DNA from 2 places in the Stenotrophomonas sp. DR822 genome. Region 1 is predicted to be linked to the other one. Evidence: riboswitches for the same ligand, from Rfam matches in the RefSeq annotation. Region 1 holds a riboswitch; the other holds the start of a gene.
What was found. Region 1 has a riboswitch for thiamine pyrophosphate ahead of thiC (phosphomethylpyrimidine synthase ThiC). Riboswitches for the same ligand answer to the same signal wherever they lie in the genome.
Positions count from the first base shown of each region.

Region 2: linked by a shared signal. The riboswitch ahead of K5K93_RS11870 (TonB-dependent siderophore receptor) and the one ahead of thiC (phosphomethylpyrimidine synthase ThiC) in region 1 are both predicted to bind thiamine pyrophosphate.

Region 1 covers NZ_CP081826.1:3,544,390-3,555,432, reverse strand. Annotated here, with positions in the region: gene K5K93_RS16235 (winged helix-turn-helix domain-containing protein) at 1-1,762, opposite strand, end outside; gene K5K93_RS16230 (ion channel) at 2,022-2,693, opposite strand; gene thiC (phosphomethylpyrimidine synthase ThiC) at 2,795-4,639, opposite strand; TPP riboswitch at 4,733-4,834, opposite strand; gene K5K93_RS16220 (BCCT family transporter) at 5,082-6,659, shown strand; gene ggt (gamma-glutamyltransferase) at 7,217-8,878, opposite strand; gene ilvC (ketol-acid reductoisomerase) at 9,680-10,654, shown strand; gene ilvG (acetolactate synthase 2 catalytic subunit) at 10,692-11,043, shown strand, end outside.
Region 2 covers NZ_CP081826.1:2,553,930-2,564,972, reverse strand. Annotated here, with positions in the region: gene K5K93_RS11870 (TonB-dependent siderophore receptor) at 1-1,118, opposite strand, end outside; TPP riboswitch at 1,189-1,284, opposite strand; gene K5K93_RS11865 (phosphotransferase) at 1,440-2,567, opposite strand; gene K5K93_RS11860 (glycine zipper 2TM domain-containing protein) at 2,697-3,095, opposite strand; gene K5K93_RS11855 (peptidoglycan-binding protein) at 3,344-5,368, opposite strand; gene K5K93_RS11850 (hypothetical protein) at 5,476-6,411, opposite strand; gene K5K93_RS11845 (response regulator transcription factor) at 6,616-7,254, opposite strand; gene K5K93_RS11840 (transporter substrate-binding domain-containing protein) at 7,330-10,938, shown strand; gene K5K93_RS11835 (c-type cytochrome) at 10,932-11,043, opposite strand, start outside.

The DNA.
Region 1 (11,043 bases):
CCTGCAATGGCTGATCGGCGGGGACCGGAAGCCGCTGAAGTTGTTCATCGCGCGGTGCGATCTCGTAGACAACCGCTTCGCCATGCTCATCGCGGCCGACCACCAGCAGATGCCGGCTGTCGGCCGACCAGTCCGGCGCCTGCCGTGCCTCTGGCTTCAGTCCTTCGATCGGCCGCAGCGACTCCGGCCGCTGCATGTCGGCCCACCACAGGGCGAAGCTGCCCGAACGATCGGAACTGAACACCAGTTGCCGCCCATCCGGTGCCACCATCGGTTGCCCGTCGCGGCCACTGGAGGCGAACAGGCGCTCACCGGCACCGCCCTGCGCGGGCATCCTGAACACCCCGAACTGCGCGCGCCGATGCACGAACGCCAGCATGTCGCCGCGGCGGGACACTGCCGGCCACTGCGCATCATCGAGCCCGGCGTCGCGCAGCGTGCGGCGCTCGACGTCGAGGTAGTACAGGCGTGCTTCGCTGTCCACGCGGCGACCGAACACGATATGCCGGCCGTCGCCCAGCCACGCCCAACCACGCAGCTCGGCCGATTCGGTGGTCAACTGCTCGGGCGTACCGCCACTGGCAGGCATACGCCACAGGTCGCCCAGCTGAGGGTTGCGGACAAACACCAGCCATCGGCCATCCGGGGAATAGCGCGGGGCGTAGTCGAAATCATCCTCGTCGACCGCGTAATCAAGCGCACGCCATTGGCCGGTGGCCAGATCCAGCACGCGGATGCCGCGATGGGCATAGCGACCGACCATGCTGCCGAAGACCAGGCCACGGCCATCGGGCGTCCAGTCGAAACTGAGCAGCTCGGTGCCGTCGCAGCGCGTGGCCTGGCGCACGGCGCCGCCGGTGGCGCTGGCGATCAGCACCTGGCAGCTGGCATCGGCGCCAAAGCGGGCGAAGGCGATTTCGCGGCCATCGGGCGACCAGTTCGGGAAGCGGTCGCTGGCACCTGCCGGTGGCGATAGCAGCTGGCGCGCGGGGGCATTGCCGGAGGTCTGCACCTTGATGGCGTTGCCGCCGGTGCCATCGTCGTTGGCGCCTTCGTAGGCGACCTGCGATCCATCAGGAGAAAGTGTGGGATAGGTCTCAAAACCGGCCGTTGCGGTAATCAATCGATACGGCCGCTCCGGACTCCCGATCACCCGCGTGCCGTTCTCCACTGCCGCATCCACCGGGGAATTCACCGGCGCCGGGCGGTGCAGCAGCAGTACGCTCAACACCACCAGCGCAAGCAGCATCGCCACGCCCAGTGCCAGCAACAGGCGACGACGCCAACGGCGCCAGCGGCGGCTTCCGCGATCGACCACCGGCGCGCCGCCGGTGGCCACCGCCTCCGGCGCAGGCGGTGGCGATGCGGTCGAGTCCTCTGCAACGGCGATCGCATCGGTCTCGTGGTCCGCCAGCGGTTGCACCGGCACAAGCAGGCGGTAACCGGTCTTGGCGATGGTCTCGATGTAGGCCTGGCCGTTGTCATCGTCGACGCTGAACGCCTTGCGCAGCTGGGTGACAGCCTGGGTCAGCACATCATTGGTCGGCAGCGTGTCCGGCCACACTTCGGCGAACAGCTCGTCACGGGTCACCACCCGCCCCGGCTGCCGCATCAACACGCGCAGCACGCCCAGCGACTTGGGCGTCAAACGGCGTGTACGGCGGGCACCGGCAACTTCAACCTCACGCGAGGACAAAGTAACGATGCACTCGCCGACGCGGACGCGGTCGGATTCAGGCGACTGGATTTCGCTGTTGATCATTCGTTGCTATGGGGCTGAAACAGGCCGCAAACACTGTTCACCATCGATCCCTTCCCATCCTTGGCACAGCAAGAAGCCAGATTCCGCACAAAGCATCGGCGCATACCGCAAAAAAAACGAAGCCTCCGGATATTAGCCTATGCGAGTTACCTCGCCTATCGCGTGGTCGACATCAGGCTCTCTCTCGCCGACGCATTCACATAATACGCATCATCATTCGCGCCCTTCTGGGCGCGATATTTTTATCTGGCGTTCATTTTCAGAAGCGTTTCAGCATGGTCAGGCCAACCAGCCGCGAAACCACCAACGCTACGTACATGACGCCGGAAAACTGCTCCAGCATTACCAGCGCGCGGGCCTGCGGATGCAGCGGCACGACGTCGCTGAGACCCACCCCCGACAATAAGCTGAAGCTCAGATAAAGCAGCTCCATCCACGTGCGCTGCGCCCCGCCATTGGCGCCCTGGAAACTGCCCGGATACCACTGCTGACATACGGCAAAGGTAAAAGCGAATGCCCATGCCAGCAGAGTGAACGTGGCACCGGCGGCGAACAGCTCGTCGCGCGTCACTTTGTGGTCCTGCAGCATGTAAGCGATCAGCGCACCGGCGGTGTAGAAATACAGCAGGCTTTCCAGCAGTTGCGCGGTGATGCCCAGTGCAGGCCGATCAAGCAGGGCCGCCGAAAGGGAAAACACCACCGCCGGGATGGCCAGCACCAACGCCAGCCATGTCCCCAGCGGGCTGCGCTGCACCACCCACAGTGCCAGGCCGAGCACGGCCATGCCGAATACGCCTACTGCCGCGCGCCCGGCAGCGGTTTCGTCCAACGCCGGGTACAGCAGTACCGACAGCAGCTGTGCGCCGAGCAGCCAGGCCGAGGGATGACGGCGGGCGATGGCCAGCCAGCGGGTGGTGACGGCAATGGGCATGGTTGCGTGTCCCCGGGGAACGATGGGGCGAGGATAGCGGCATGTCGGTGAGTTGGGTGACTGGACGGTGCCGGGCATGAGCCGGCACTGCCCATCTGCGATCAGCCCTGCTGGTACACCTCGGCGCCGGCCGCCCGGAACTGCTCGGACTTTTCCTGCATGCCCTTCTCGGCGTACTCGCGCACGTCCTGGGTGATCTTCATCGAACAGAAATGCGGGCCGCACATCGAACAGAAGTGGGCCAGCTTGTGCGCGTCCTTGGGCAGGGTCTCGTCGTGGAATTCCTTGGCCTTCTCCGGGTCCAGGCCGAGGTGGAACTGGTCTTCCCAGCGGAATTCGAAGCGTGCCTTGCTCAGCGCGTTGTCACGCACCTGCGCACCCGGATGCCCCTTGGCCAGGTCAGCAGCATGGGCGGCGATGCGATAGGCCATGATGCCGTCGCGCACGTCCTGCCGGTTGGGCAGGCCCAGATGCTCCTTCGGCGTGACGTAGCAGAGCATGGCAGTGCCGAACCAACCGATCATCGCCGCACCGATCGCGCTGGTGATGTGGTCATAGCCCGGCGCGATGTCGGTGGTCAGCGGACCGAGCGTGTAGAACGGCGCCTCGCCGCACTCGCGCAGCTGCTTGTCCATGTTCTCCTTGATCAGCTGCATCGGCACATGGCCGGGGCCTTCTATCATGGTCTGCACGTCGTGCTTCCACGCAATCTTCGTCAACTCGCCCAGCGTCTCCAGCTCGCCGAACTGTGCCGCATCGTTGGCATCGGCGATGCAACCAGGACGCAGGCCATCACCCAGCGAGAAGGTCACGTCGTAGGCCTTCATGATTTCGCAGATGTCTTCGAAATGGGTGTAGAGGAAGTTCTCCTTGTGGTGGGCCAGGCACCACTTGGCCATGATCGAGCCGCCGCGGCTGACGATGCCGGTAACCCGCCTGGCGGTGAGTGGCACATAGCGCAGCAGCACCCCGGCATGGATGGTGAAGTAGTCCACGCCCTGCTCTGCCTGTTCGATCAGGGTGTCGCGGAAGATCTCCCAGGTCAGCGCTTCGGCGCGGCCGTCGACTTTTTCCAGCGCCTGGTAGATCGGCACCGTACCGATCGCCACCGGCGAATTGCGGATGATCCATTCGCGCGTTTCATGGATGTGCTTGCCGGTGGACAGGTCCATCACCGTGTCGCCGCCCCAGCGGATCGCCCACACCAGCTTTTCCACTTCCTCGGCAATGCCCGAGGACACCGCGCTGTTGCCGATGTTGGCGTTGATCTTGGTCAGGAAGTTGCGGCCGATGATCATCGGCTCGCTTTCCGGGTGATTGATGTTGTTGGGCAGCACCGCACGGCCGCGGGCGATTTCCTCGCGCACGAATTCCGGGGTGATGATCTGCTGGATCGACGCACCGAATGCTTCGCCCGGATGCTGCTGCAGCAGTGCGGCATCGCGGATCGCTTCCAGCCGCTGGTTTTCGCGGATTGCCACGAATTCCATTTCCGGAGTAATGATGCCGCGGCGCGCATAGTGCATCTGGGTGACGTTGGCGCCCGCCCGCGCGCGACGTGGCAGGCTGCGCGCGGGAAAACGCACCGGGTCCAGCTTCGGATCATGTTCGCGCGCGCGGCCGAACGAGGAGCTGAGGCCGTCGAGCTGCTCGGTGTCGTTGCGCTCCTCCACCCAGCCACGGCGCAGTGCCGGCAGGCCCGTAGACAGGTCGATGCGCACGTCCGGATCGGTGTACGGGCCGGAGGTGTCGTAGACGGTGACCGGTGCGTTCTCTTCGCCGCCGAACACGGTCGGCGTGCGGGTCAGCGCGATCTCGCGCATCGGCACCTGCAGGTCCGGGCGCGAGCCAGGCACGTGGATCTTGCGCGAGCCGGGAATGGGCCGGGTCACGGATTCGGAGAGTTGCTGGGCCTGTTGCTGCAGGGCGGAGAGCTGTGCGTTCATCGGGCATCGTCCAGGAAGGTCAGGGACGAAGCGGCGGCGCACTGCACCCGCGCACGGACGGCACCAAGGCGCTCCCTGGGCAGGTTCCGGGTACGGTTGCATTGCAAAGCTTCCCTACGCCGGTATGAGCCGGATCAGGTTCCAAGGGACTATCTCAACCGTGGCCACAAGGCCGCGGTACCCCCGCTTCTTGGTGGGCATTAGAGCATAGAAACCACTCGACCTCCTGCCCGTTCATCCACGCAGGGCGCAGATCTGCCGCACCCGCGTTAACAGAACCGTGACGTCGCATTCAGTAACGTGCACGCGCGCCGCACCGTTGCACGTGGCGCTTTAGCTGCCGCCATCGCGGTGCCTGTCCGGTGCGCGCACACTGCCGCCGGCCTGCTCCCTGCAAGCTTTCGCTCGCTCCCCTCAATCCCTTGATCGGAGAAGCTCCTTCATGGTGTTTCGCATTTCCATCGCACTGGTGCTTGCCCTGGTGCTGCTGGCCGGCCTCGCGCCCGGTCCCTTCAATACTGTCGTGCAGGCGGCGCTGGCTGATGTCATCCGCAGCGTCGGTTGGCTGTACCTGCTGGTGGTGTTCCTGGCGCTGGTGTTCCTGATGTACCTGGCCTTCGGCCGCTTCGGCAACCTGCGCATCGGTGGCGAAGACGCTGAACCCGAATTTTCGCGCGCCAGCTGGATGTCGATGCTGTTCGCCGCCGGCATGGGCATCGGCCTGGTGTTCTGGGGCGCCGCCGAGCCGATCTCGCACTTCACCAAGCCACCTGAAGGCCTTGAACCGCAAAGCATGGATGCCGCGCGTGCATCGATGCGTTATGCGTTCTTCCACTGGGGCCTGCATCCGTGGGCGATCTATGCACTGATCGGCCTGGCGATGGCCTGGTTCCAGTTCAACCGCAATGGACGCGGCCTGGTCAGCGACATGCTGCAGCCGATCATCGGCCGCCACCATCGCGGCTGGATCGGCCGTGTCGTCAACATCGCGGCGGTGGTCGCCACGGCGATCGGCGTGGCGACGACGCTCGGCTTCGGCACCATCCAGATCGCTGCAGGCGTGGAGCGTGTATTTGGCCTGCAGGCGACTGTACCGGTGCAGATGACCATCATCGCCATTGCCTTCGTGCTGTACATGGCCTCGACCGCCAGCGGTGTGGAGCGCGGCGTGAAGTGGCTGTCCAACTTCAACCTGGCACTGGCTGCATTGCTGGCCGCGACCGTACTTGTGCTTGGGCCGACTGGATTCATCTTCGATACGTTCACCACCACGCTGGGTTCCTACCTCAACCAGCTGGTGACCATGAGCCTGCGCATGTCGCCGTTCTCCGGCAGCACGTGGGTGGCCGACTGGACGATCTTCTACTGGGCGTGGTGGATTTCGTGGGCCCCGTTCGTGGGTTCCTTCATCGCGCGCATCTCGCGCGGCCGCAGCGTGCGCGAGTTCGTGATCGGCGTTGTTCTGGCACCGACCCTGCTGGGCTTCTTCTGGTTCGCCGTGTTCGGCGGAACGGCATTGTGGGCGCAGATCTTCGGCCACGCCGACCTTGTGCAGGCACTGGGCAATGGCTATGAGACGGTGCTGTTCACCCTGTTCGACAGCCTGCCGGCGTCGCTGATGCTGTCGGCGGTGGCGTTGGTGCTGTTGATGATCTTCTTCGTGACCTCGGCCGATTCGGCGGTGCTGGTACTGGCCAGCATGTCCACCGACGAAGCCGGAGATCCGCCGCTGAAGCGCAAGCTGGCGTGGGGAATCGCGGTAGCGTTGATTGCGGCGGCATTGCTGCTCGCGGGCGGACTGGATGCGTTGCAGGGCATGATCACGATTGCGGCGTTGCCGTTCGCGCTGCTGATGGTGCTGGTGATGGTGTCGCTGTACCGGGTACTGGACCAGGAATACACGCGCGAGCGGCGGCAGGCGCAGCGCCAGCGGCGCATGATCGATGCGTGGATCGCACGCGAGATGGCGGCGCAGGAAGAGACCCAGGCGGAGGCGGCACGCGCGCAGGATCAGGATTGAGGGTGTTTTGCAGCCAGCGGCTGCACCGCTTTTTTTCAAGCAACTGCAAGTGCAACTTCAAAAGCCAAGGCGGCTCTGAGTTGTTGCTTGCCTGGCAGGGAGGGGACAGATGGCGGGACACGCCGCAAGTACGTCCCTGTAGGCTCGGCCACGGCATCCATGCCGTGGACGGTCCCGCCATCGGCCCCCTCCCCGCCTCCGACAATTTCCCGGTGACGGTTGGTGGATCCACGCCATGCGTGGATGAGGTGTATCGGAAAACAAGGAGGGGTCGGATCCGTTTTCCAAAGGAAAACGGATCCGACCCCAACACACAGCGCGCGGCTGTTGCTGTTGCCTTTGCTTTTGATCTTCTTCTTTCTCTTACTGCGGTGGCGGCCACAGGAAACTGTCCGTGGCCGGGCGGGTGGGTTGGCTGGGGGCGTGAGCCGCATGGATGCGGCGACCGAGCCTACAGGGACGTATTCACGGCGGCCCCCAGACAATCCACCCGCCCGGCCCAACCCAGCATTACGGAATCCACCGCAGAGGGGGCTCAGCCCGGTGGCCGGGAAACCTCAGTAGCCCGCCGCCTGCCCATCCTTGCGGCTCTCCGACGCGCCGTAGTACACGCCGGTTTCCGGATCACGCAGGATCGCCTGGTAACCGCCATACGGACCATCGGCGAATACCACCCGGTGCCCCTTGCGCATCAGCGCCCGCACCGTCTCGTACGGGAACCCGGTTTCCAGATTGACCTCGCCACCATCAGTCATGGCCGTCGCCTGCCCGGTCGGTTCGGTCGATCCCTCATGCTGGATGCGGGGTGCATCACCGGCCTCCTGCAGGTTCATGCCGAAGTCCACCAGGTTCATCACGATCTGTGCGTGCCCCTGCGGCTGCATCGCACCACCCATCACCCCGAAGCTTGCATAAGGCTTGCCGCCCTTGGTGATGAAGGCCGGAATGATGGTCTGGAAGGGACGCTTGCCCGGTGCGTAACCGTTGGGATGGTTCTTCTGCAGCACGAACATCTCGCCGCGATCCTGCAGGATGAAGCCCAGCCCCGGCGGGGCCATGCCGCTGCCCATGCCGCGGTAGTTGGACTGGATCAGTGACACCATCATGCCGTCGGCATCGGCCACGGTCATGTAGATCGTGTCGCCCTCTTCCAGCTGCTTGGGCGTACCCGGCTGTACTTCCTTCAGCGCCTTGTCCATCGAGACCAGCGCGCGACGCTGCGCTGCGTACTCCTTGGAGATCAGCTTCTGTACCGGCGCCGGCTGGAAGGCCATGTCGGCGTAGAAGCGCGCACGGTCGGCGAAGGCCAGCTTCTTGGCTTCCACGAACAGATGCACGTGCTCGGGTGAGCCGAACGGAATCTTCGAGAAGTCGTAGCCTTCCAGTACGTTGAGGATCTGCAGCGCGGCGATGCCCTGGCTGTTGGGCGGCAGTTCCCACAGGTCGTAGCCGCGGTAGTTGCTGCTGACCGGCTCGACCCACTCGCCATGATGGTCGGCCATGTCCTGGTAGCTCAGGTAGCCACCGTTCTTCTTGAAGTAATCGCCGATGGTGCGGGCGATGTCGCCCTTGTAGAAAGCATCACGGCCGCCGTCGGCGATCTTCTGCAGGGTGTCGGCAAGGTTGGGGTTCTTCCACATCTCGCCCTTGCGCGGCGCGTGGCCATCGATCGTGAACTGTTCCTTGAAACCCGGATACTGCGACAGCTTCGGCACCGAGCGATCCCAGTAATAGGCAATCACTTCGGCAACGGGATGACCATCGCGTGCGTAGCGGATGGCCGGGGCCAGGTTGTCGGCCATCGGCTTGCGGCCGAAGCGCTCGTGCAGCGCGAACCAGCCATCAACCGCGCCCGGCACCGATACCGGCAGCGGGCCGGTCGCGGGGATCTCCTTCAGGCCACGACGCTGGAACTCGGCCAGGGTGAGCGACTTCGGTGAACGGCCCGAGCCGTTGTAGCCGTAGAGCTTCTGCGTCTTCGGGTCCCACACGATGGCGAACAGGTCGCCGCCGACGCCATTGCCAGTCGGCTCCATCAACCCCAGCGCTGCGTTGGCCGCAATGGCGGCATCGACGGCCGAGCCACCGGCCTTCATCACGTCCAGCGCGATCTGGGTAGCCAGCGGCTGCGAGGTGGCGGCCATCGCATGCGGGGCGATCACCTCCGAACGGGTGGCGAAGGTGTGGCCGGTAATGCGGTCGGCGGCCTGGGACAGCATGGGCACGGCAGCCAGCACGGCAGCAGCCAGCAGGGAACGGGCAAGACGTCGGGACACGGTCAGGTTCCGAGGGAAGGGGTGGTGACCCGATCTTCGCCGCTACCGCGACCGGGGGCCATCGGGCATAGGTCATGGGGCGCTTCATGGAGCCACGGGCGCCATTGCCACGAACGCATCGCAATGCGCGCCGAACCTCCCGCGGCACCTGAGGGCGCTGCACTCCCCGGCGAGCGCAGCTGGTATCGCCGGAATCCGCGCAAAAAACCCGTTGAAAAGAGTGAATTCGGGTTCACCGAAACACTTTCAGCAGCAACCATCCTTGTGCCACAAGCGATTGCACTGCATGCAGCGGAAACTGACGGAAATAGTGCTGCGAGGGTTGACACGGCGGAAATGGCTGTGGTTTTCTCGATCACATGTTGCATCACAACACACCACCGCGAACCCATATCGAAGCCGCCGATACCGGCGCTGCCTCGCTGCGTTCGATTCTTGTGCTCGTACTTATTACCCAACCAACAGGTGCGGGACGAGCCAGCGTGTAAGCAACAAACACACCGGAACTCTTCAAAAACCCGCACCCCCCCAGGTGCGGGTTTTTTCATTTCAGGACCTGGTTTCAGACGCAACCACCATGACCACCGCCCATCGCACAACCCAGACCTGCTGCACCACGAACTCTCGTGGTGGCAGTACCTGTGCGATGCGCGGCGCTGCCCTCCCCACTTTTCCCTGACCGGCCGGTACGTCGCTTCGACTGCCGGCCGTCTTTTTTCTTCCCACCCGCAAGGAACCTCCCCCATGAGCACCAACGAACTGCCCCAGACCAAGATCGCCGTCATCGGCTACGGCAGCCAGGGACGCGCGCACGCGCTGAACCTGCGTGAATCCGGCTTCGATGTGGTGGTAGGCCTGCGTCCGGGCGGCCCCACCGAGGTCAAGGCACAGGCCGATGGCTTCACCGTGAAGGCACCGGCCGATGCGGTGAAGGATGCCGACCTGGTCGCGGTACTGACCCCGGACATGGTGCAGAAGAAGCTGTACGAGGACGTGCTGGCGTCGAACATGAAGCAGGGCGCGGTGCTGCTGTTCGCGCATGGTCTGAACGTGCACTTCGACATGATCAAGCCGCGCGAAGACCTGGACGTCGTGCTGGTCGCACCGAAGGGCCCTGGTGCGCTGGTCCGTCGCGAATATGAAATCGGCCGCGGTGTGCCATGCATCTGGGCGGTCTACCAGGACAAGAGCGGCAAGGCCGCCGAGTACGCGCTCGCCTATGCGGCCGGCCTGGGTGGTGCGCGCGCCAACCTGATCCAGACCACCTTCAAGGAAGAAACCGAAACCGATCTGTTCGGCGAGCAGGCGGTGCTGTGCGGCGGCGCTTCGGCACTGGTGCAGGCGGGCTTCGAGACGCTGGTCGAAGCCGGTTACCAGCCCGAAATCGCCTACTACGAAGTGCTGCACGAACTGAAGCTGATCGTCGACCTGTTCTACGAAGGCGGCATCTCGCGGATGCTGGAGTTCATCTCCGAGACCGCGCAGTACGGCGACTACGTCAGCGGCCCGCGGGTGATCGACGCCGGTACCAAGGCGCGCATGAAGGAAGTGCTGAAGGACATCCAGGACGGCACCTTCACCAAGAACTGGGTGGCCGAGTACGAAGCGGGCCTGCCGAACTACAACAAGTTCAAGCAGGCCGACCTGGAGCACCCGATCGAGAAGGTAGGCAAGGAACTGCGCGCCAAGATGGTCTGGTTGCAAGGTCAAGCCGCGTAACAACGCGGCACCCCCACCCGCTCTGCAAGGTTCCCCCATGAACTCTCCCACACACCGCAGCGCGCCGCCCAACGGCGCGCGCTGGCTGACCCAGGCGCTGGAGGCCGAGGGTGTCCGTACGCTGTTCGGCTATCCGGGCGGCACCATCATGCCGTTCTACGACGCGCTGGTGGATTCGTCGCTGAAGCACATCCTGGTGCGCCATGAGCAGGGCGCTGCACTGGCCGCCAACGGCTTTGCGCGCGCCAGTGGCCAGGTCGGCGTCTGCGTGGCGACCTCCGGGCCGGGCGCCTCGAACCTGGTCACCGGCATCGCCGATGCGATGCTCGATTCGGTGCCGATGGTCTGCATCACCGGCCAGGTCGCCACGCCGCTGCTGGGCACCGATG
Region 2 (11,043 bases), 990 kb from region 1:
CTGCCGCGCAGTTCGGCACGGGCCTGCTGGTTGCGGCGGGTGTCATCCGGGCTGCGGTAGTCGTAGATGTCGTAGTCGCCGTTGGGGGCGAAGTAGTTGCCCGGCACGCTGCCGTCTGCACACCCTGCGGTGTAGTAGCAGCCGTAGGCGAAGGCGACGTTGTCATCGATCACCGAGCGGCTGTGGCCGACCGAGACGCGCGACTGCCACGCATCGTTGAAGTCATAGGTGTGCAGCGCGGTGATGTTGGTGCTGGCAATGTCCACCGGCCGCTGCCACGGCTGGTAGCCGAGCAGCCGTTCGCGGTCGACGCCGCGCGGCAGCTCGCGCGCGCCCAGCAGCTGGAAGCCGGACACCGAGCGCTGCGCGCTGGTCTGGTAGTTGGCATCCACTTCCAGCTTGCCGTGTTCGCCGATCAGCCAGTCGGTGGCCAGCGAATAGAAGTTGCGGCGACCGTCGGCATGCTCGACGTAGGAATCACTGGCATCCCAGGCGGCGTTCAGGCGCACGCCGAAGCGCGGGGTCAGCCAGTGGCCGACATCCACGGCGGCATAGCGCGAGCCTTCCGAATCGGTGCCCAGGGTGACCGTGCGCACTTCCGCCGGGCGCTTGCCCACGTAGTTGATGATGCCGCCGGGTGCCATCACGCCAGCCGCCAGGCCGGCTTCGCCCTTGAGGATCTGCACTTCCTGGATGTTCTCCAGCGCCAGGCGCTGCTCGCCGGCGATGGACATGCCGTTGAAGCGGTAGCCGGTGGCCGCATCCAGCGCGAAGCCGCGGATGGCGATGTTCTGGTAGTAGCCCACCGGCGCATAGGCATCGCCCAGCGAGGCATCATTGCTGGCCAGCTCGGACAGCGAACGCACCTGGCGGCGGTCGAGGTAGTCGCGCTCCAGCACATTCACCGAGGCGGGGGTGTCCTTCCACGAGCCGCCGCCGAAGGCGTTGACGCGCGAGGTGTCGGCCTTCGGTTTGCCGGCCTGCACGCGTACTGCCGCCAGCTCGGTAGGAGAGGACGGCGGAGCATCGACGGCGTCGGTGCCTGCCTCGCTGGCGTACAGCGGCAGGGCGGCGCAGAGGGCAAGGGCGAGCAGGGTGGGGCGCAGGCAGCGGTTCATTCGATTCGTCTTCAGACAACAAGGGAGACGAAGCGACGGCGCGCAGGTGCACCGGCCCATGACGGGGGTGTGGCTGCGGCTCAAAGCTCCCTACGCCGGTGCAAACCGGATCAGGTTCCAAGGGACTCTCTCAGCCTGGCAGATCCAGGCACCCCCGCTTCAGGTGACCATTTCACTACAAATGGTACGGATTTGCGAGCTACCGCCCTTCAGCCGGGGTCAGATCCCTTTCCAGCGGAAAGGGATCTGACCCCGGCCGAGCGCATCATCGACGCATGGCGTCGATCTACTGAGCCCCCCGGGTGTTTGGTGGCTCGCGGCTCACGCGGCGGCGTGCAGGGCCGCCAGCAGGGCCTGGCCGGGGGCCGTGGCGAACCACGCCGGATGCCCGAGCATGAACGGCTGCCAGGCCACATCGGCGTTCGCGGTCGATCCGGTGACGCCCTCGAAATACTCCACTTCGGACAGAGCGAAGTCGAAATGCACCATCGGCAGCAGGTCGGCCAGCAGGTGCACGCGCGTGGGCGACAGCGGCAGCTCCTGCCGATAGCCGTCCAGCAGGGCCAGGGCGATGTCGATGCGAGCAGCATCGGTGCCGCGCTCCAGTTGCAGCCAGGCCACCGCGTTGCGTTCGATCGCGGTGGCCAGGTCGAACAGCGCGCTGGTGGGCGAGGCCAGGCCGAAATCGAGCACCGTGGCAATCGTGCCGTCGTCGTTCCACAGCAGGTTGGAAACGTGCCAGTCGTTGTGCGCCCACAGCCGCGGTTCGTCCTGCAGGCGCGCGGCCAGGCCGTGGTGCCACGGCAGCACATCGCGGCGCAGCTGTTCTTCCCAGGGAATGCGCGCCAGGTAGCGGGCCAACCCGGGGCGATTGCCGAGGTCGGCCTTCAGCGCGGCGATCGGGTCATCGGCGCGGATCAGGTCGTCGCGTGCCACCAGCAGATGGGTGCCGCGCTGCGGGGCGTGGTAGCTGGTGGCCGCGCGGTGCAGCGTGGCCAGCATTCTTCCTGCCTGGTGGGCCTGGGCGATGTCGGTCAGTGGTGACCATGACGGCAGCTCGCGATACAGGTCCTTGCCCGCGCCCACCGCATGCAGTTCGTAGGTCCACGGGCCGTGTTCGAGTGCGGTGCGGCCGTCGTTGCTGGCCAGCACCTGCACCACCGGCATGCCGGCAGTTGCCAGATGCGCGATGAAACGGTGTTCTTCTTCCAGGCTTCCAGCGCTGCGCACACTGTGGTGGTGGCGCTTGATGAAGACCGGACCGCCGGTGCCGTCGACGATGGCCGCGGCCGACAATGGACGCGGGCTGTGCCAGCGCAGCGTGCTGTCCGCGCCCAGCTGCGGATAGTGGCCACGCAGCCAAGTGATCTCCTGCGCGTCGATCACCGGCCAGTCGGCGGCGACCTCGTCGTTGTTGAGGCCCTGCACGCGATGGGGAGAAGAAGTCATGCCACGGCCGCTGGTGAGTAATGGAACATCCAAGGCTGCGCATTCAATGCCATGGACGCCACAGACGCAAACAGGCGGGTCATCGACCCGCCCGTCAGGGACGCCACGTGCGGCCTGTGGCCGGCGCGCTTACCAGCCGCGATGGCGGCCGCGGTCGTGGTAGTAACGGTTGTCATGGCGCTCACGCTGCCAGCGACGGTCATCGCGGCGGTCGTAGCCATAACCGCGGTTGTAGCCCCGGTCATAACGGCGATCGTAGCGACGGTCATAGCGCCCGTCGTAGCGTCGATCATGGCGGTCGGAGGTGGTCAGGTTGCCGATGGCGCCGCCGGCAACCGCGCCGCCGACGGTGGCAGCCGGGTCGCCGTTGGAGATCAGGTGACCCGCCACGCCGCCGACGACGGCACCGACCACGGTGCGCTTGTCCTTCCTCGACATCGCGCTGGCATCACTGACCACGGCCACGCCGGCAAGAAGTGCCAGGGCCATCGCCAGACCACGGAAGCTGAGTGCGGAAGTGCTGAGCATGTTGGGTTCTCCTGTGAGGTGCATGCCACGGTGGGCAGGGAGGGCGCTGGGCGCCCCGGCTGCCGTAGGGACCACGCTGGTGCCCGGACATTGCCGGAACATTGCGCGCGATCCCCGTGCGGCTTGCGCATTCATCTAGCGTCAGGCGGCATGAAGCGAGGCTGAAAGCGCGGCGGCCGCTCAGCTGCCAGAAAGGAAAAGGGCCGCAGTACGCGGCCCTTCCCCTGGCTTCCCCTGCCTGGCCTGGCTCAGTGGCCCATGGCGCGCTGGGCCTGCTTCACCTGCTCCTGCTGGGCGTCCTGCTGCTGCAGGACATTCGGTGCACCGTGCACCGCACCACTGCTGAGTGCCATGCTCTGCTCGCTGGCCGCACGGGTGTCCACCGCCGCGCGGCAGGCAGCCGGGTCACCGGCGGTGCCCTGTACGGCAAACATGCGCTCGCCGTTGGTGCTGGGCACCACCGAATCGATGCGCTGCATGCCGCTGGCCTGTGCTTCCTTGGTCAGCGCAGCGGCGGCGGCCTCCAGTGCATGGCGGTCCTTGAAGGTGCCTGCCGGCAGGCCTTCCATGCCCTTCACGGCCTGGTTGTACATCGGGTTCTGCGGATGGCGCTCGTCATTGAGCAGTGGGCGCTCGCGCGCGTCCTTGATCGCATCCAGCGTCTTCGGGCCGATGATGCCGTCCACTGCCAGACCGTTGTCCTTCTGCAGCTGGCGCACGGCAGCCTCGGTGTTGCGACCGAACTTTCCATCCTCGACCAGCGGCTTGCCGTCGGCACCCACATACCCCAGGTGGCCCAGCTGTTCCTGCGCCCTGCGCACATCCTCGCCGTGCGCACCCTGTTTATGCAGTTCGTTGCTGGCCTGCGGCTTTTCCTGCGGGGACGGCTTCGGTTCGGCGGCGCCCTTGGCCTGCGCCTGCTCGTGCGCCTGGCTGCGGTTTTCCAGCAGATCGCGTGCCTGGTGCAGCGGATCGGAGGCGAACAGCTTCCAGTTCGGGTGGTCCTTTACCTGCTTGAGGTAATCCTCCACCGGCATGGTATGCACGCCCAGCTTGCCGGTGGACTGGCTGATCAGCAGCTTGTCGGTGTTCGGGTCACGCACCACCATCACGATGTGGTCGATGCCTTTCCAGTACTCGTGCTTGGTATTGGCCGTGTCCAGGCCGATCACCATGCCTTCCTTCAGCGCACCCGGCTTGAGGATGTCGTCGCGCTTGAGCAGCACGCCCGAGTACTTGTAGGCCTGCTCCACGATGCTGCCCGAACCGGCGAAGCCCAGCTTGATCTTGTCGGCATCGGCGAACACCGCGTGGCCGGCCTTCTGGTTGATCTCATCCTGGGTCTTGTTGAGCAGCGTGCCCACCCAGCCCGAGCAGTCGATGTAACCCTGGGCGACGTTCTTGCCGGACACGCCGGGAACCTGCAGGCGATGCCCTTCGATGTTGATCGCGTACTTGACGTGGTCGTACTTCACGCCGGCGTTGTAGGCCGCATCCAGCGAAATGCCGGGTGCATCGGGCTTGGCGGCAGCAGCCGTGGCGGTAGCGGCGATGGTTGCGGCACCGGCGGCGGCAGCGGCCTGCGCGGCGGGGGCCACGGTCTGTGCCGGTGCGGCCTGCACCGGTGCCGGACGCGCCTGGGCCTCGGTGATCGGCGCGATGTTCTTTTCCGGGATGCTGATCGCGTCGTACTTGCGGTCGTAGTACTGGGCGAAGGTGCTGGCCAGGTCACGATCATTCATCGTGCGCATCTCGGCGCGCGTATGCCCGGTCAGCGCTTCCACGTCACTGCCGATCTGGCCCATGATGCGCGGGCGCATGTTGATCGGATCGCCGTGGCCGTCGCGCACCACGCCGAACGTGCCGGTGGCGATCGCGGTCTGGATCGAACCGTAGCCGGCCGCACCCTGCTGGTGTGCCAGATACAGGTCAAGGCCGCTCGGCTTGTCATCACCGGACAGGTAGGGATGGCCGGTGCGCTCATGGCGCTTTTCCATGTCCACCAGGTTGCGCTTGAACATCTCCGCTGCCGCTTCGGTGTTGCGGGTCGGGTCGTACTCGTGGCCGGTCAGGCCGTACTGCCTGGCCGACGATGGCAGGAACTGGAACAGGCCCTTGGCATCGGTCTTGTCGTTGTGCGCGCGCTCGTTGAAGCGGCCACCGGTCTCGATGTGGGCAAAGCGCAGGAAGTCCTCGCTGGCGATGCCCTTGCGCTGTGCCACCTGCTCGATGATGTCGAGAACTTCCTTTTTGCTGTAGTCACGTTGTGCCATGACACTTCCTCTGGGGTTGATGGAGCGGCCTTTGCCGCGATACGCCAACCGGACTCATCCGTGAGTCTTCAACATGTCGGTCAACAGGTGCTGCGGGGTGGTGCGTCTTACTTCTCTACGTAGGCCTTGCGGGCGGCGTCGTAGTGGTACTGGCGTGCATCGGCCGCACCCAGCGCACGGGTCTGGCCCGGGCCGGAAATGGTGGTGCCGGTGGCTGTGACGGTGATGGTGGGCAGGTCGCTGCCGGCGACGGCGCTGAAGGCCAGTACGCCCCGGTTGCTGACGCACGGCATCACCTGGCCCTCGTCGCAGGCGGCCGAATTGTCTTCGCCGGTGATCACCGTGCCCGCGCTGGCCCAGACCTGGCCGTCCTCGGACTTCTCGTAGTCCGGGTTGAATACCAGCACGGTGTAGCCTTCGATGCTGGTACCGGTGGCGAAGGTGCTGGTCGGCACCGCCAGCACCAGCTTGCCGGCCGGAGTGCGGTACTCCAGCGGCTTGCGCTTGCTGTCGATGTCCGGCGCGGTGCCATAGGCGCCGACGGTGCCGACCCACGGTTCGGCGCCCTTGAACACCCAGGGGCGATCCGGCTTGTCGCCGGTCAGGGTGAAGGTGGCCTCGGTCAGGGTGACCTGGCTGTCCGGACCGGCTTCGTCTTCGCCGGGCTTGCCGTACTTCTGCGGTGTGTTCCAGGCAAAGCCGGTGTAATAGCGGGTGCCGGCCAGTTCGAAGGCATGGCCGAACCAGAAGGTGGCGACACTGCCATTGGCTACTTCATACGAAACGGCGCCATCGCCGTCGACGTCGTAGATGAAATACAGCACGCTGCCGGCATCGGGGGGCGTGGCGGTGGCCGTGGTGGCGGGTGTGGCGGAGCTCTGCATCGGGGCAACATCCTGTCGTGGCGCGGTGGCGCCCTGTGGTGACGCGGTCGAAGGCGAGGGGGTGCAGGCGCCGGCAAGCAGCGCAACGAGCAGGCCGGCGAACGTCGCACACAGGCGTGGGCGGACACGGGCCAAGCGGGATTCCGGAAGGATCTTCATGCACCTCTCCATGGTTTGCGGGCGTCGGGCAGGAAGGCCAACGCAGAACACGCCCCGCCCTCGAGGAGGGGGAACGTCGTGATGAGCCGGTCGATTCCTTCGACCTCGCATAGGAGAACCCATCGACGCGGATGATGGCACAGTTGCGACGGCGATCACAGGGGGCAGGGAGTCGCCTCCCGCCAGGGAACTACGAACGGTGTCTCAGATCCTGCCGTCGCGCAGGTAGTCGAACAGCTCCGCGTCGCCCTTCAGCCCGAGTTTGAGCATGGCGTCACCCTTCTGGCGGCTGATGGTGCTGACGCTCTTGTGCAGCTGCAGCGATATTTCCTTGACCGTCATGCCGGTGCCGAGCAGCCGCAGCACCTCCACTTCGCGCGGCGACAACGGCTTGCCGTCACCCTCGCGCATGCGCCAGCTGCCCGCTTCCTCCACCCGCTCGCGCAGGCTGCGGCTGATGTAGGACTGGCCGCGATAGACCGCCTGGATGGCCTGCGGCAGTTCATCCATCGACGAACTCTTGTCGACCAGGCCGAGCACGCCGCTGTCGAGCACCATGCGCAGGATCGCCAGGTTGTTGGAGACACTGAGCATGAGTACCGGCAGGTCGGGATGGCGGCGGCGGATCATGCCGATCATGGCGAAGCCATCGGCCTGGGGACTGCCGGGCATCGAATAGTCGGTGACCAGCAGGTCACAGGGTTGGGTGGTCAGCAGGGTCATCAGGGCCTGGGCGTTGTCGGCCTCGCCAACGACTCGGCCAACGCCGCTGGACTCGATGACGGCGCGGGTACCGATGCGGACCACGGGGTGATCGTCTGCGATGATGATGCGCAAGGTCATGCTCTAGTATGGCCACTGGCACGCCGGACCGCGACCGTCGCGGTCCCTGGCAGGACTTCCAGGAGATCGTTGCAGATGCGCAGCTGGGCGGCTCGTGGACTGATCCTGTTGACCGCCTTGCTGGCGCTGCCGGCGCTGGCCCAGCCGACGTCCACGCCGGGACCGTTGCCGCTCAGCCCGCCACAGCGCGAGTACCTGGCCGCACATCCTGTTGTCGTTGTTGGACAGTATGACAGTGGCTGGCCTCCTTTTGAGTCGATCCAGGACGGGAAGCAGATGGGGCTCGGCCCGGACTACCTGACGCTTCTGGCCCGGCAGCTGGGCCTGAAGGTGGAAACGCGCCGTTTTGCGGACTGGCCCTCTGTGCTGGATGCGGCATGTCGTGGCGAGATTGACGTGGTGATGAACATCGCCCTCAGCGCCGAGCGTACCCGTTGCATGGTCTACACCGCTGCCTATGCCGAAGCACCATTGGCCCTGGTCGGGCGTCCACAGGACCTGCGTGCCTCGGAGGCACCTGACCTGGACGGGCTGCGCGTGGTCGTCGAACAGGACTTCATGACCGGACCGCAGGTGCGTGCGCGGTTCCCCCGGGCACGACAACTTGTCGCAGACAACACGCTGACGGCCTTGCGTATGGTCAGAGACGACAAAGCCGACATTTTCATCGGCAATGCCTACGTGGCAACGGAACTGATCGCCGCCAACGGGTTGAAGGGTGTGGCGTTGCTGCGGCCCAGCGATCTGCCGCCGGAGCAGTTGCATTTCGGTGTGCCCAACAGCAAACAGCCGTTGTCCGAAGCACTGGATCTGGCGCTTGCCGCTGTCAACGAGACCCAGCGCGACGCCCTCGTGCAGCGCTGGCTGCGGGCGCCGCAATGGTCGGCATCGGCGCAGTTGGCGCTGAGCCAGGCAGAGAAACGGGTGCTGCAGCAGCCATTGAAGATCGGCTTTGCGCCCAACGCGGCTCCCCTGTCGTTCGCCGACAGGAATGGCAAGCCCAGTGGCCTGACCAACGAGTACCTGCAGCGCCTGCTGCAGGCCGGCGCCAACCTGCAGGTGGAAAACAGCCATGACTGGTACGAGGTGCGCGAGAAGGCGCGTCGTGGGGAACTGCAGGCGGTGATCGGCATTCCTGCCGATTCGAGCTATCTCGGGCCGGAATGGGTGTTCAGCCAACCCTTCATCACCGTGCCCAACGTGATCGTCACCCGCACTGACAGCCCGTCGATGCTGGGGCTGTCGGACCTGGACGGCAAGCGCGTGCTGTTGTCCGATCCGGAGCGCATCCGTGGCTACGTGCAGCATCAGGCACCGTCGGCGAAGATCGTCGCCGCGCGCAGCGCCGAGCAGGCCCTGCAACGCCTGGCTGATGGCGAGGCCGATGCCTACGTGGGCAACCTGGCGCTGGTCGACCAGCTGCTGCGCAACCGTTTCCCTGGGCGCCTGCAACTGGCCGCGCCTGCCGGGTTCAACGACCAGCTGGCGCTGGCGGTGGAGCGCCGCCATGCGGCATTGGCCACCACCTTCGACCGCCTGCTGCTGCAGATGGGGCCGCGGCGGCGCGAGGCCCTGCGCGGCGATTGGCTGTCGGTGGAATACCACGATGGGGTGGACTGGCGCACCCTGCTGCGCTGGGGCCTTCCGCTGATGCTGGTGCTGACCACTGCTGTGGCAGTGCATGGGCTGGGGCACTGGCGGTTGCGCCGCGAAGTGGCCGGCCGTCGCGAGCTGGAGCAGCGTCTGGCCGAGGTGACCGACAACCTGCCTGCCATCGTCTACCAGGCCCGCCGCGAAGCGGACGGCACCTTGAGCTTCCCCTTCATTGCCGGCGATGTGCAGTCGATGTTCGGCATCAGCCGGCAGCAGGCGGAGTCGGACGGGCAGGCGCTGCTGGCATGCATCGATGCCGACGACCGCGCAAAGGTGCTGCGTGCGATGGAGCTGGCGGCGCGCAATTTCGCCCCGCTGTCCTTCGAGTTCCGTATCCATCGCGACGGAAGTGCGCCCTGCTGGGTGCGCAGCCAGGCGCACCCGTACTCAACCGAAGCCGGCGCGGTAACCTGGAGTGGTTACTGGGTGGACGTGAGCCAGGCGCGTGCGCAGGCCGACGCGCTGGCCGCGGCGATGGTCGAAGCCGAGCAGGCTGCAGCAGCGAAATCGCGCTTCCTGGCCACCATGAGCCATGAAATCCGCACGCCGATGAGCGGTGTGCTGGGCATGCTGGAAGTGCTGGCGCATTCGCCGCTGGACGCTGAACAGCAACGCATCCTCGGCGTGATCGAAGACTCGGCGCAGATGCTGCGGCAGATCCTGGACGACATCCTCGACTATTCGCGGATGGAAGCGGGTGCGCTGCGCCTGGAGCCGGTGCCGCTGCCGGTGCGGCCACTGCTGGAGGGTGTGCATCGATTGTTGTTGCCGCAGGCCACGGCGCGGGGCCTGGACCTGCAGCTGGACATCGACGAACAGCTGGCACAGGCCCATGAAGTGGATGGCGTGCGCCTGCGCCAGATCGTGTTCAACCTGCTCAGCAATGCCATCAAGTTCACCGTGAAGGGCTCGGTGCGGCTGCAGCTGGAAGTGTTGGGCCCTACTGCCGAGGATGGCAGCCAGCCGCTGCGCCTGAGCGTCACCGACACCGGCATCGGCATCGCGCCGGAGCAGCTGCCGACCCTGTTCGAACCCTTCACCCAGGCCGGTGCTTACATCCAGCGCGACCATGGGGGCACCGGGCTGGGCCTGAGCATCTGCCGGCGCCTGGTGCAGAAGATGGACGGCGAACTGAAGCTGGAAAGCACGCTGGGCGAAGGGACGCGGGTGGAGGTGCTGCTGTCGCTGGTGGAAGCGCGCAGCGAGGATGTGATCGCGCTGCAGGCCGAGCACCAGCAGATCGCGCTGCTGCCCCCAGATCTGCGCCAGGCCCGGGTGATGATCATTGAAGACCATCCCACCAACCAGGCGATGATGGCCTGGCGCCTGCAGCAGCTGGGCGTGCCGCATGTGCTGGTCGATGACGGGCAGCAGGCACTGGACCGGCTGGCGGAGGAATCCTTCGATCTGGTCATTACCGACTGCCGCATGCCGGTGCTGGATGGATTTGGTTTCACCCGCCTGCTGCGCGAGCGCGAGGGGCGCAACGGCCAGCCGCGGATGCCGGTGCTGGCGCTGACCGCCAGCGTGCTTGACGATGACGCACGCCGCTGCCGCGAAGCCGGCATGGACGACGTGCTGGCCAAGCCGTTGTCGCTGGCGACGCTGCGGCAGGCACTGCTGCGCTGGTTGCCGCGCGCCGAGGGTGCTGAAGATGACCAGGCCGCGGTGGACAGCGACGATGAGCCCGAGGGCGACGAGGGGCTACCCGACCTGGCGACCCTGCAACGGCGCTTCGGTTCGCGCGAGATCGCCCGGCAGCTGCACGACAGCCTGGTGAAGGCCAGCAACGAGGACATCGCGGCCCTGCAGCGCGCGCTGCACGAAGGCGACCGGGTGACGGCCGCGCTGCACCTGCATCGGCAGGCCGGTGCGCTGGGGGCGGTGGGGGCACGCGGCCTGGCCGATCGCGCCAACGCGCTGGTGGAACGGTTGCAGGCCGCGGGCGATGCAGAGGTCGCATCGGCGGTTGCCGACGCCGGGCAGTTCGTGGCGCATCTGCAGCACCAGCTGCAGCGCCTGGCTCACTGAGCCGCGTGCTCCTGCAGGTAAGCGATCACCAGCGCGCGACGCTCGGCGCTCGGGAAGGCGTTGTACATGCGCGTGCCGGGTACCAGATGGGTGGGCGACTGCAGG